Regions from separate parts of the Stenotrophomonas sp. YJH_SMC_80 genome, predicted to be linked through region 2. Evidence: predicted binding sites of a transcription regulator. Region 2 holds the regulator's gene; each other region holds the start of a gene.
What was found. Region 2 encodes FliA, which starts transcription of late flagellar genes. Its sites were predicted from a motif close to TAAAGTTTNNCNNNCNNNGGCCGATAA; they were not measured.
Positions count from the first base shown of each region.

Region 1: a site for FliA is predicted at 1,804-1,830, ahead of AC5P99_RS02120 (methyl-accepting chemotaxis protein). Genes of this name have one in related genera too.
Region 3: a site for FliA is predicted at 1,361-1,387, ahead of AC5P99_RS00260 (GGDEF domain-containing protein). Genes of this name have one in related genera too.

Region 1 covers NZ_JCAFVP010000001.1:491,193-494,463, reverse strand. The annotation lists gene AC5P99_RS02120 (methyl-accepting chemotaxis protein) at 1-1,774, opposite strand, end outside; gene AC5P99_RS02115 (L,D-transpeptidase family protein) at 2,007-2,969, shown strand; gene AC5P99_RS02110 (M23 family metallopeptidase) at 2,974-3,271, shown strand, end outside.
Region 2 covers NZ_JCAFVP010000022.1:31,510-34,780, reverse strand. The annotation lists gene AC5P99_RS20435 (chemotaxis protein CheA) at 1-672, opposite strand, end outside; gene AC5P99_RS20430 (protein phosphatase CheZ) at 675-1,280, opposite strand; gene cheY (chemotaxis response regulator CheY) at 1,280-1,672, opposite strand; gene AC5P99_RS20420 (RNA polymerase sigma factor FliA) at 1,730-2,473, opposite strand; gene AC5P99_RS20415 (MinD/ParA family ATP-binding protein) at 2,470-3,271, opposite strand, start outside.
Region 3 covers NZ_JCAFVP010000001.1:54,055-57,325, forward strand. The annotation lists gene AC5P99_RS00245 (S-(hydroxymethyl)glutathione dehydrogenase/class III alcohol dehydrogenase) at 1-45, shown strand, start outside; gene AC5P99_RS00250 (YqcC family protein) at 54-413, shown strand; gene fghA (S-formylglutathione hydrolase) at 477-1,307, shown strand; gene AC5P99_RS00260 (GGDEF domain-containing protein) at 1,496-2,941, shown strand; gene AC5P99_RS00265 (hypothetical protein) at 2,981-3,271, opposite strand, start outside.

The sequences.
Region 1 (3,271 bases), on a different contig from region 2:
TGGCGGCGACACCGGCACGCTGTGCGAGCGTGCGTACCTCGCTGGCGACCACGGCAAAACCACGGCCCTGCTCACCTGCACGCGCGGCTTCAACCGCAGCATTCAGCGCCAGGATGTTGGTCTGGAACGCGATGCCGTCGATCACGGTGGAGATTTCCGAGATGCGTGCCGAGGACTGATCGATCTCACCCATCACCGACGCCATCTGCGCCATCGCCTGCTCGGTTTCGCGTACGGCGGCACCGGCGGCGTGCGCTTCACTGTCGGCCTGACGAGCGAGCTCGGCATTCTGGCGCACAGTCGAGGTCAGTTCCTCCATCGATGCGGCGGCTTCTTCCAGGTTGGCGGCCTGCTGCTCGGTGCGGCGCGACAGGTCGTTGTTGCCGGCGGCCAGTTCCTGCGCCGCGTTGTTGATGCTGTCGGCGGCCACCTGGATGCCACGTACGATGCCGGTCAGCTGCGCGGTGGTGGTGTTGGCGTCGTCACGCATGCGGGCGAATACACCGTCGTACTCGCCGTCCATGCGTGCAGTCAGGTCGCCGTGCGAGATCGCACGCAGCACATCGGAGACATCAGCGATGCTGGCCTGCGAACTGGCCATCATGCCGTTGAGGTGCTCGACCATCGCCTTGAACTGGAACTGGAACGCAGCAGCATCGCCACGCATGCTGAAATCACCGGCGCGCGCGGCCCGGGCCAGTGCATCGATCTGCGCGTTGATCGCCATCAGGCTCTGCTTCACTGCGGCCAGAGTGCGGGTCAGCGTCCCCTTCTCGCCCGGGTAGTCCGGCAGGTCGCGGCTGAGGTCACCGATGGCGTAACGCTGCATCACTTCGGCCATCAGCAGTTCCACCTGCACGTGTGATTCGACCAGGCTGTTGGTGGCCTGCACCATGCGGCCGAAATCACCGGGGAAGGCGCTGGCGTCCATGCGGTAGCGGATCGCACCCGCCTCGTGCTGTTCGGCCATCTGCAGCTGCGCGCCGATCGCCGCCTGCACACTCTGGCGCACGCTGGCCATCGCCTCGCCCAGCTGGGTCAGTTCGTCACGGCCGCCGAGGCGGAACTCCTGATCCAGCTGGCCCTTGGACAGGCGCTCGGCCAGGTTCACCGCGCGGGCCAGCGGGCCGGTCAGGCTGCGCCCGATCATCACCGAGGCGGCGATGCCCACCAGCAGCGCGACGCCGCCCAGCACCAGCAACTGCAGCAGGCTGCGCTCGCCCAGGCGGATCGCCTCGGCGGCCGCCTCACGGCTTTCCTTCTCTTCGAAGTCCACGCCATCGGACAGCGCCTTGTTCCAGCCGTTGGCGGCTTCCTGCACCGGGCCCAGGGTCAGCGCCACGGCGCCCGGGTAGTCGCCCTGCTCCATCAGTTCGCTGGTCTGCTTGTTGAGCGGACGCGCGATGGCACGCTTGGCGGCGATGGTTTCGGCAATGGCCTTGCCCTCGGCGTCGCTGGGCAGCGCCTGGTAGGCGGTCCAACTGGCCTCATAGCGCTTGACCAGATCGGCGATGCGCTGCTCATCATGGCCACGGTCATCGCCCTGGCGGATCAGCATCTCGCGGCGAACGACCATCATCTGGTTGTTGGCATCGAGCATCTGCGAGAGCAGGCGCACCTTGGCCACGCTGACATCGACCACCTGCTGCATCGCGCGCTTCTGCACGACACTGGCGGTGGCGCCGGTGGCCACCACGGCCGCAACCAACAGCAGCAACAGGCCAAAGCCCAGCCCAAGACGCCAGGCAACCCTGACATTCCTCAAGTAGTTCATCGGTACATCCAAAACGGGGGGATGTGGCGTTATCGGCGGCCCGCCAGGCAATCTTGATCGCCAACCGCCAATGGCGTGGGGCACCATTCACCTTGGTGAGCCCTTGGCCGGCGGCACCCGCGCGGGGACGGTGGCGCAACGACCCGACTGCTCATGCAGACGTCAGATCTCTTTCACGGCGGCTCGGCGCGGCCTGCAGGCAAGGTGGTGGCGTCATCTGCTGGAGTTCCCAATGCCATTACCCGTGTACCGATCCACCCTGCTCGCTCTCTCGCTGCTGGCATCGCCGGCGTTCGCGCAGGCACCGCCGCCTGGACTGCCCGCCCCCATCGCCGAGAAGGCCGGACCGGACACCGCAGCACGTTCCGCCCTGCATGCCCAGGTGCTGCTGGATCGCGCGAATTTCTCGCCCGGCCAGATCGACGGTGAAGTGGGCAGCAACCAGCGGCGCGCGGTGTCGGGTTTCCAGGCGGCGCACGGCCTGACCGTCACCGGTGAACTGGACGACGCGACCTGGCAGGCCCTGCAGGCTGATACGGTCACCCCCCTGGCCAGCTACACGCTGACCAGCGAGGATGTCGCCGGGCCGTTCCAGGCGGTGCCGAAGGGCCCCGCCGCACAGGCCAAACTGAAATCGCTGGGCTTCAACAACGTCGAAGAGTCGCTGGGCGAACGCTTCCACGCATCCCCTGAGCTGTTGAAGCTGCTCAATCCGGGCGTGGATCTGAGCAAGGCGGGCAACCGCATCCAGGTGCCCAATATCGCACCATCGCCGCTACCGAAGGCGGCCAAGGTGGTCGTCGACAAGTCCGATTCCAGCCTGCAGTTGCTGGATGCGCAAGGCAAGGTGATCGCTCAGGTGCCGGTTTCCTCCGGCAGCCAGCATGATCCGCTGCCGATCGGCGAATGGAAGATCCTGGGCGTGTATCGCGACCCGCCGTTCCACTACAACCCCAAGCTGTTCTGGGATGCGCGCAAGGGCGAAAAGAAGGCGACACTGCCGCCGGGCCCGAACAATCCAGTCGGCCGGGTCTGGATCGACCTGTCCAAGCCACACTACGGCCTGCATGGCACGCCCGAGCCCGGCCATGTCGGCAAGACCGAGTCACATGGTTGCGTGCGCATGACCAACTGGGATGCGCTGCGCGTGGCCGATGCGGTGGATACCTCCGTCCCCGTGGTGATGCAGGAGTGAGCCGATGCGTCTTTCGCAGCTGATCGTGCTGGGCGTGCTGCTGGGACTGGGGGCCGGCTGGTGGCTGCGCCGCGATCCAGGCGAGCCGGTAGCCGCCTCGCTGCCGGAAGCACAACCGGCAGCCGCTGTGGCGCCGGCCAAGGGATCGGTAGCGCCGCTCGACACGGCCCCTGCCCCCGCCGCCACCGCACCGTCAGCCGCGCGGACTGCGGATGCGCCGTCGGGTCTGCTGCTGCCGGTACAGGGCGTCCTGGCCTCCCAGCTGCGCGACACGTTCACCGATGCGCGTAGCGAAGGCCGCG
Region 2 (3,271 bases):
CGCCGGCTTGGCGGCGGGCGCCGGTACGGGCGCCGGGCGCGGTGCAGCGGCAGGTGCCGCCGCGACGGTGGCAGCAGGCTTCGCGCCTGGCGCAGCGCCGCCGTGCAGCTGGTCCAGCAGCGCTTCGAACTCGTCTTCGCTGATCAGGCCGTCGTCGGCCTTCCTGGGCGGCGCGACCGCGGTCGGTGCGTTGCCGCCATGCAGCTGGTCGAGCAGGGCCTCGAATTCGTCGTCGGTGATCAGGTCGCTGCCGGCTGCCGCAGGCGCGGCCGCAGCGACCGGCGCGGCAGTGCCACCGTTCATGTCGAACTGCGCGATCAGGTCCGGCGGCGCATAGCCTGGCTCGGTGCCGGAGGACACGGCGTCCAGCATCGACTGCAGGTAGTCCAGCGATTGCTGGGCGGCGTCGAAGTGGTGGGCCTGCAGCACCGCCTGCCCGGCACGCGCGATGCCCAGGGCCTCTTCAGCGGCGTGGCACAGTTCGACCATCGCGGTGACGCCAAGGAAGCCGGCACCGCCCTTGAGCGTGTGGTATCCACGGAACACCGCGTTGAGCTGCTCGGTGTCCTGCGGTGCCTGCTCCAGCGACACCAGCTGTTCGCCCAGGCGATCCAGGATTTCCTGTGCCTCGATGATGAAATCGGCAGTGATGTCGTCGGATACCGCGCTCATGCTTACAGCCCCAAATCCGACAACAGGTCGTCGGCGTCGTTCTGCGAGACCGCGTGGCGGTCCAGTCCCTTCAGTGCCGGCCCGGCCAGTTCCGGGTCGGTGCGATGCTGTTCCGGCGGCAGGCCGAGTGCGCCGAAGCCCTCGTGCACGCGGCGGACGATGCCGACCACGCGACGGATGATCTGCCCGGTCAGGTCCTGGTAGCTCTGGGTCAGGGCGATCTCGGTCAGGTTGTGGCGGATGCGCTCGAGCTGCGCGTCCTGGCCCGGCTGCAGGCCTTCAGCACGCAGCTGTTCGGTCAGGCTGCGGCATTCCTCGGCCAGGTCCAGGGTGCGGTGCGTGGCCTGTTCGGTCATGGCCACCACGTGGTCCAGGCGTGCGCAGGCGTCGTCCAGCTCACCGGCCTCGCTGGGCACGGTCGGCAGCTCACCCAGTGCCTGCCCCAGCTCGCGGGCCAGCCGCGAGAGGCCGCTCATCATCGGCTGCGTACGCAGCGCGACCAGTCCGTCGATGCGCTGCCGCCAGGCGGCCTCGTCACCGGACTCGAGTGCGTCCAGGGCTTCCTGCAGGCGCAGGGCGAGGGCGCTCTTGTCGACCGTGGTATCCATCAGGCGCTGGCCGCCAGGCGTTCGAAGATCTTGCCGAGCTTCTCTTCCAGCGTCTGCGCAGTGAACGGCTTGATGATGTAGCCGTTCACGCCGTTCTGGGCGGCTTCGATGATCTGTTCGCGCTTGGCTTCGGCGGTGACCATCAGCACTGGCAGTGTCTTCAGCTTGGCATCGGCACGGATCGCCTTCAGCAGCTCGATGCCGGTCATCACCGGCATGTTCCAGTCGGTGACCACGAAATCGAACGGCTGGCTCTGCAGCAGCGACAGCGCGGCATGCCCGTCCTCGGCTTCGGCGGTATTGGTGAAGCCCAGATCGCCCAGCAGGTTCTTGACGATCCGACGCATGGTCGAGAAGTCATCGACGATCAGGATGCGCATGTTCTTGTTCAAAGCAGAGTTCCTTTGTTGTTCATTCCGGGCGGCCGGGGGCAGCCGCCTCGGGCATGTTCATTCTTCCAGGCCGGCGTCCGCCGCCTCGAAAATCTTGAGCCGGCCACGCAGGCGCAGCACCGCCTGGCCGTGGATCTGGCAGACCCGCGACTCGCTCACGCCGAGCACCGCGCCGATCTCCTTCAGGTTCAGTTCCTGCTCGTAGTAGAGCGAGAGCACCAGCTGTTCGCGCTCGGGCAGGTGGCCGATGGCCTTGCCCAGCTCACGGCCGAATTCACCACGCTCCAGCACCTGCTGCGGGGTCGGGCCGCCCTGGGCGACGGTGTCCAGCTCGCCCTGGTCCTCGATGCGCGACTCCAGGCTCAGCACCTGGCCACGTGCGGCGTCCTCCATCAACCGCAGGTATTCGGGCAGCGGCATCTCCATCGCGGCGGCCACCTCGGTGGCGCTGGCGGCGCGGCCGCTGCTCTGTTCCAGGCGGCGGATGGTGGCGGCGGCATCGCGGGCACGGCGGTGCACCGAGCGCGGCACCCAGTCGCCACGGCGGATCTCGTCGATCATCGAACCGCGGATGCGGATCGAGGCATAGGTCTCGAACGAGGCGCCCTGGTCGGCGTCGTAGCTGCGCGACGCTTCGATCAGGCCCATCATGCCGGCCTGGATCAGGTCGTCCACTTCAACGCTGGCCGGCAACCGCGCGGCCAGGTGGTGGGCGATGCGCCGCACCAGGTCCGAATGCTGGGCGATGACCTCGTTGGCCGCCGAGCGCTGGACTTCCCTGTACTGGGCTGCGCCTTTCATGCGGCCACCCCGCGCTGCTTGAGGATGCGCTCGAGGAAGAACTCGACGCCGCCACGCGGTTCGGTCGGCGCCTGCCAGCGTGCGGTGCGACGCGCGATCTCGGTGATCGCCAGCGCGGCCGGGCTGGACGGGTAGGCCTTCACCACCGGCTGCTGGCGCTGCACCGACAGGCGCAGCCAGTCGTCCTGCGGCACGCAGCCCAGGTAGTTCAGCGAGACATCGGCGAGGAACTTCTCGCAGACGCGGGTCAGCTTTTCGTACAGCACGCGGCCCTCGTTGGGGTCGCGCACCATGTTGGCCACTACCTGGATGCGGTCCACGCCGCGTTCGCGCGACAGCACCTTGATCAGCGCGTAGGCGTCGGTGATCGAGGCCGGCTCGTCACAGACCACCACCACGGTGTCCTGCGCGGCCTGGCAGAAGGTCAGCACGCCGTCGGTGATGCCGGCGGCGGTGTCCACCACCATGATGTCCAGTTCGCGTTCCAGCTCGGAGAACACGTTGACCAGGCCGACGTGCTCGGCCGGGGCCAGCTCGGCCATGTGCCGGCGGCCGGACGCGGCCGGCACCACCAGCACGCCGTTCGGGCCTTCGACGATGACGTCGTCCAGCGAGCAGCGGCCGGCGACCAGGTCGGCCAGCGTGAAGGTCGGGTTCAGCCCCAGGATCACGTCGATGTTGGCCAGGCCCAGGTCGGCGTCCAGCAGCAGCGTGCGCTTGCCCATGCCGGCCAGTGCCACCGCCAGGTTGGCGGACACATTCGTCTTGCCCACGCCGCCCTTGCCGCCAGTGACGGCA
Region 3 (3,271 bases), on a different contig from region 2:
CTGATGCATGAAGGCAAGTCGATCCGTTCGGTGGTCCACTACTGAGCCGCGTCATGGGCTGGTTCGATGCCCTGCGCCGGCCGCGTGCGGAAGACCCGCGCGCGGCCCTGGTGGCGCCGATCGAGCAGGCGTTGCGTGCGCTGGGCTGGGTAGTGGGCGAGGTGGGGCCACCGCGTGCGGTGACCTCGGCCTTCGGCAGCGACGATGGCATGCCGTTCGAGCAGTGGCTTGCGCAGGTATTCCTGCCGCGCCTCTACGAGGCGCGCGCGGCCGGGCAGTGGCCGCCGCGCAGCGATGTGGCCGTGGCGGCCTGGCGCAATCTTGATGGCCAGCCTGGCGTCGAATCGTTGCTGCGCCTGCTGGCACAGCTGGATGAACGGATCAACCAAGGCATCCACGCCGGGCGTGGATAAGCCGACCAAGGTCGGCATCTACCAGAAGCACGCGTGCGCTGAAGCGCCGCGCAGGAGAGCACCATGGAACGCATTGAACACCGCGCCTGTTTCGGCGGCTGGCAGGACGTCTACCGCCATCATTCGACCACGCTGGGCTGCGACATGCAGTTCGCCGTGTACCTGCCACCGCAGGCGGAAACACAGAAGCTGCCGGTGCTGTACTGGCTGAGCGGCCTGACCTGCACCGAGCAGAATTTCATCACCAAGGCCGGCGCGCAGCGTTATGTGGCCGAGCACGGTGTGCTCATCGTCGCGCCCGACACCAGCCCGCGCGGTGATGACGTGGCCGATGCCGAGGGCTACGACCTGGGCAAGGGGGCAGGGTTCTACCTCAATGCCACCCGCGCACCGTGGGCGAAGCACTACCGCATGCATGACTACGTGGCGCAGGAGCTGCCGGCGCTGATCGAGGCGAACTTCGCGGTGACCGACGCGCGCGCGATCAGTGGCCATTCGATGGGCGGCCATGGCGCGCTGGTGATCGCGCTGCGCAACCCCGGGCGCTATCGCAGCGTGTCGGCGTTTTCGCCGATCGTCGCGCCCAGCCACGTGCCGTGGGGGCAGAAGGCCTTCCATGCCTATCTGGGCGACAACCCGGCCGACTGGGCGCAATGGGATGCCTGCGAGCTGATCGCTATGGCTGACGAGCGCCTGCCGCTGCTGGTCGACCAGGGCGAGGCGGACGAGTTCCTGCAGACCCAGCTGCAGCCGCAGCGCCTGCAGCAGGCCTGCGATGCCGCCGGCCATCCGCTGACCCTGCGCCTGCAGCCCGGCTACGACCACAGCTACTACTTCATCGCCAGCTTCATCGGCGAGCACATCGCCCACCACGCCCGCGCCCTGCAGGGCTGAGGGCTTTCCGGTAGCGCCGGCCGCTGGCCGGCAACCTGCAGCCCTGTGATTCATTGGGTTTGCCGGCCAGCGGCCGGCACTACCATCGCGGTGCACTCGGAGTGTCGTTTTGCCGCAGTGGATCACGCCGCTGTGGCGTGCCGGCGCGCTATCGTGCGCGTAGACGGCCTTGCGGATCGGGGGGATGCATGCCGGTAGTGCTGGCGCTGCTGTATGTGCTGTGCCATGGCCTGGTGCTGGCCCTGTGGCCTGGCCCCGCCGGGGTCGGCTCCTTCGTTTTCCTGACCGGCGCCCCGTTGCTGGCGGCGGCCGCCTGCCTGTGGCGGGCCCGCCGCGACCGCGCGGCACTGGGGTGGCGCGCCACGGCATTGGCACTGCTGCTGTGGGCCGGCGGCATGGCGTTCAACATGATCGACGCGCTGGGCGCCGGGCGTGCCGATTTCACCCCGCGCGCAAGCCTGTTCCTGTACGTGCTGTATGGCGTGCCCCTGGTGTTCATCCTGGCCCGGGCACGCCGCGAGCGCCTGAGCATCAGCCTGATCGACGCGGCGATGGCGGCGCTGCTTGGCGTGCTGTTCTTCGTGCATGCGCAGTCGTTCGCCGCCCGCGTGGACATCGACGACCACGCATTGTCCAACATGCAACGCATGTTCGATATCCAGAACCTGTGTATCGCCGCGTTCGCCGTGGTGCGATGGCTGGCCGGCGACGTGCCCGAACGGCGCAGGTTCTTCCGCGCACTGGCGCTGTACGCACTGGCCTATCTGCTGGTGGCCTACTACATCAACCACTACACCTCCGATGATGCATTCGGTGCGTTCAACGATCTGCTGATCGACGTACCTTTTCTGCTGATCGCCTGCCTGGCGCTGGACACGAGGCCGGACACAGGCACCACGGCACACCCGCGGCTGGCGAGGACGGTGCAGGCCGCCGGTCCGATCATCCTGCCATTGCTGCTGCTGGTGGTCGGCACGCTGGTGGTCGATCATGCGCGGCCGTTGGCCGTTGCCGGCTTCGTCGTAGCCACCCTTGGCTTCGGCCTGCGCAGCGTCCTGCTGCAGACCGATCTTCTGGAACGCCAGGCAGCACTGGATCAACTGGCGCGGCAGGATGGCCTGACCGGCGTGGCCAACCGCCGCGAGTTCGACGCACGGCTGACGTCCGAGTGGAATCGCGCACGGCGCAGCGGCACCGAGCTGGGCCTGCTGCTGGTGGATATCGACCACTTCAAGGCCTTCAACGACCAGCACGGCCATCCGGCCGGTGATCGTTGCCTGCAGGCGGTGGCCGGGGTGCTGAAGGCCATAGCCGGTCGCGGTGGTGACAGCGTTGCGCGTTATGGCGGTGAAGAGTTCGCCGTCATCGTGCCCGGAAGCCCGTTGTCGGGCGTGCTGGCGCTGGCCGAGCGGCTGCGCGAAGCGGTCGAAGCGCTGCCATTGCCGGAGGGCCCGGTCAGCATCAGCGTCGGCGTGGGTTACCTGCATCCGCCGGCTCTGGCCAGTGCCGATCAGTTGCTGGCAGACGCCGATGCCGGCCTGTATGCCGCCAAGCGGGCTGGCCGCAACCAGGTGATCCTGCATGCGCACGTGCTGGATGACGAGGGCAGCACGCACGGAACGATGGACTGCTGAGCAGCTCTCTGCATGCGATCACACGGGGGGCGCGACGGCTTATCGCTGCCGCAACCAGCCGGTCGGATCGAGCAGCCTCAGCCCGACCGGTGACAACGAGCGCTGCCGCAACGGCAGGTTTGCCGCCTGCACGGCCATCGCACAGCGTGCCAGTTGCCGGCGCAACGGTGCCAGCGTGTCGTCTTCGCGGGGCCGCGCATGCCGCCATTGTGCGATGCGCAGCAGGCAGGCCAGCAGGTCCAATTCGCTGGCGGCAATGAAGGGAGAGCCGGCCGGCAGCAGATCGATCGGAGCGGCGGGGGTGGCCAGCAGCGGCAGCAGGCCGATGAA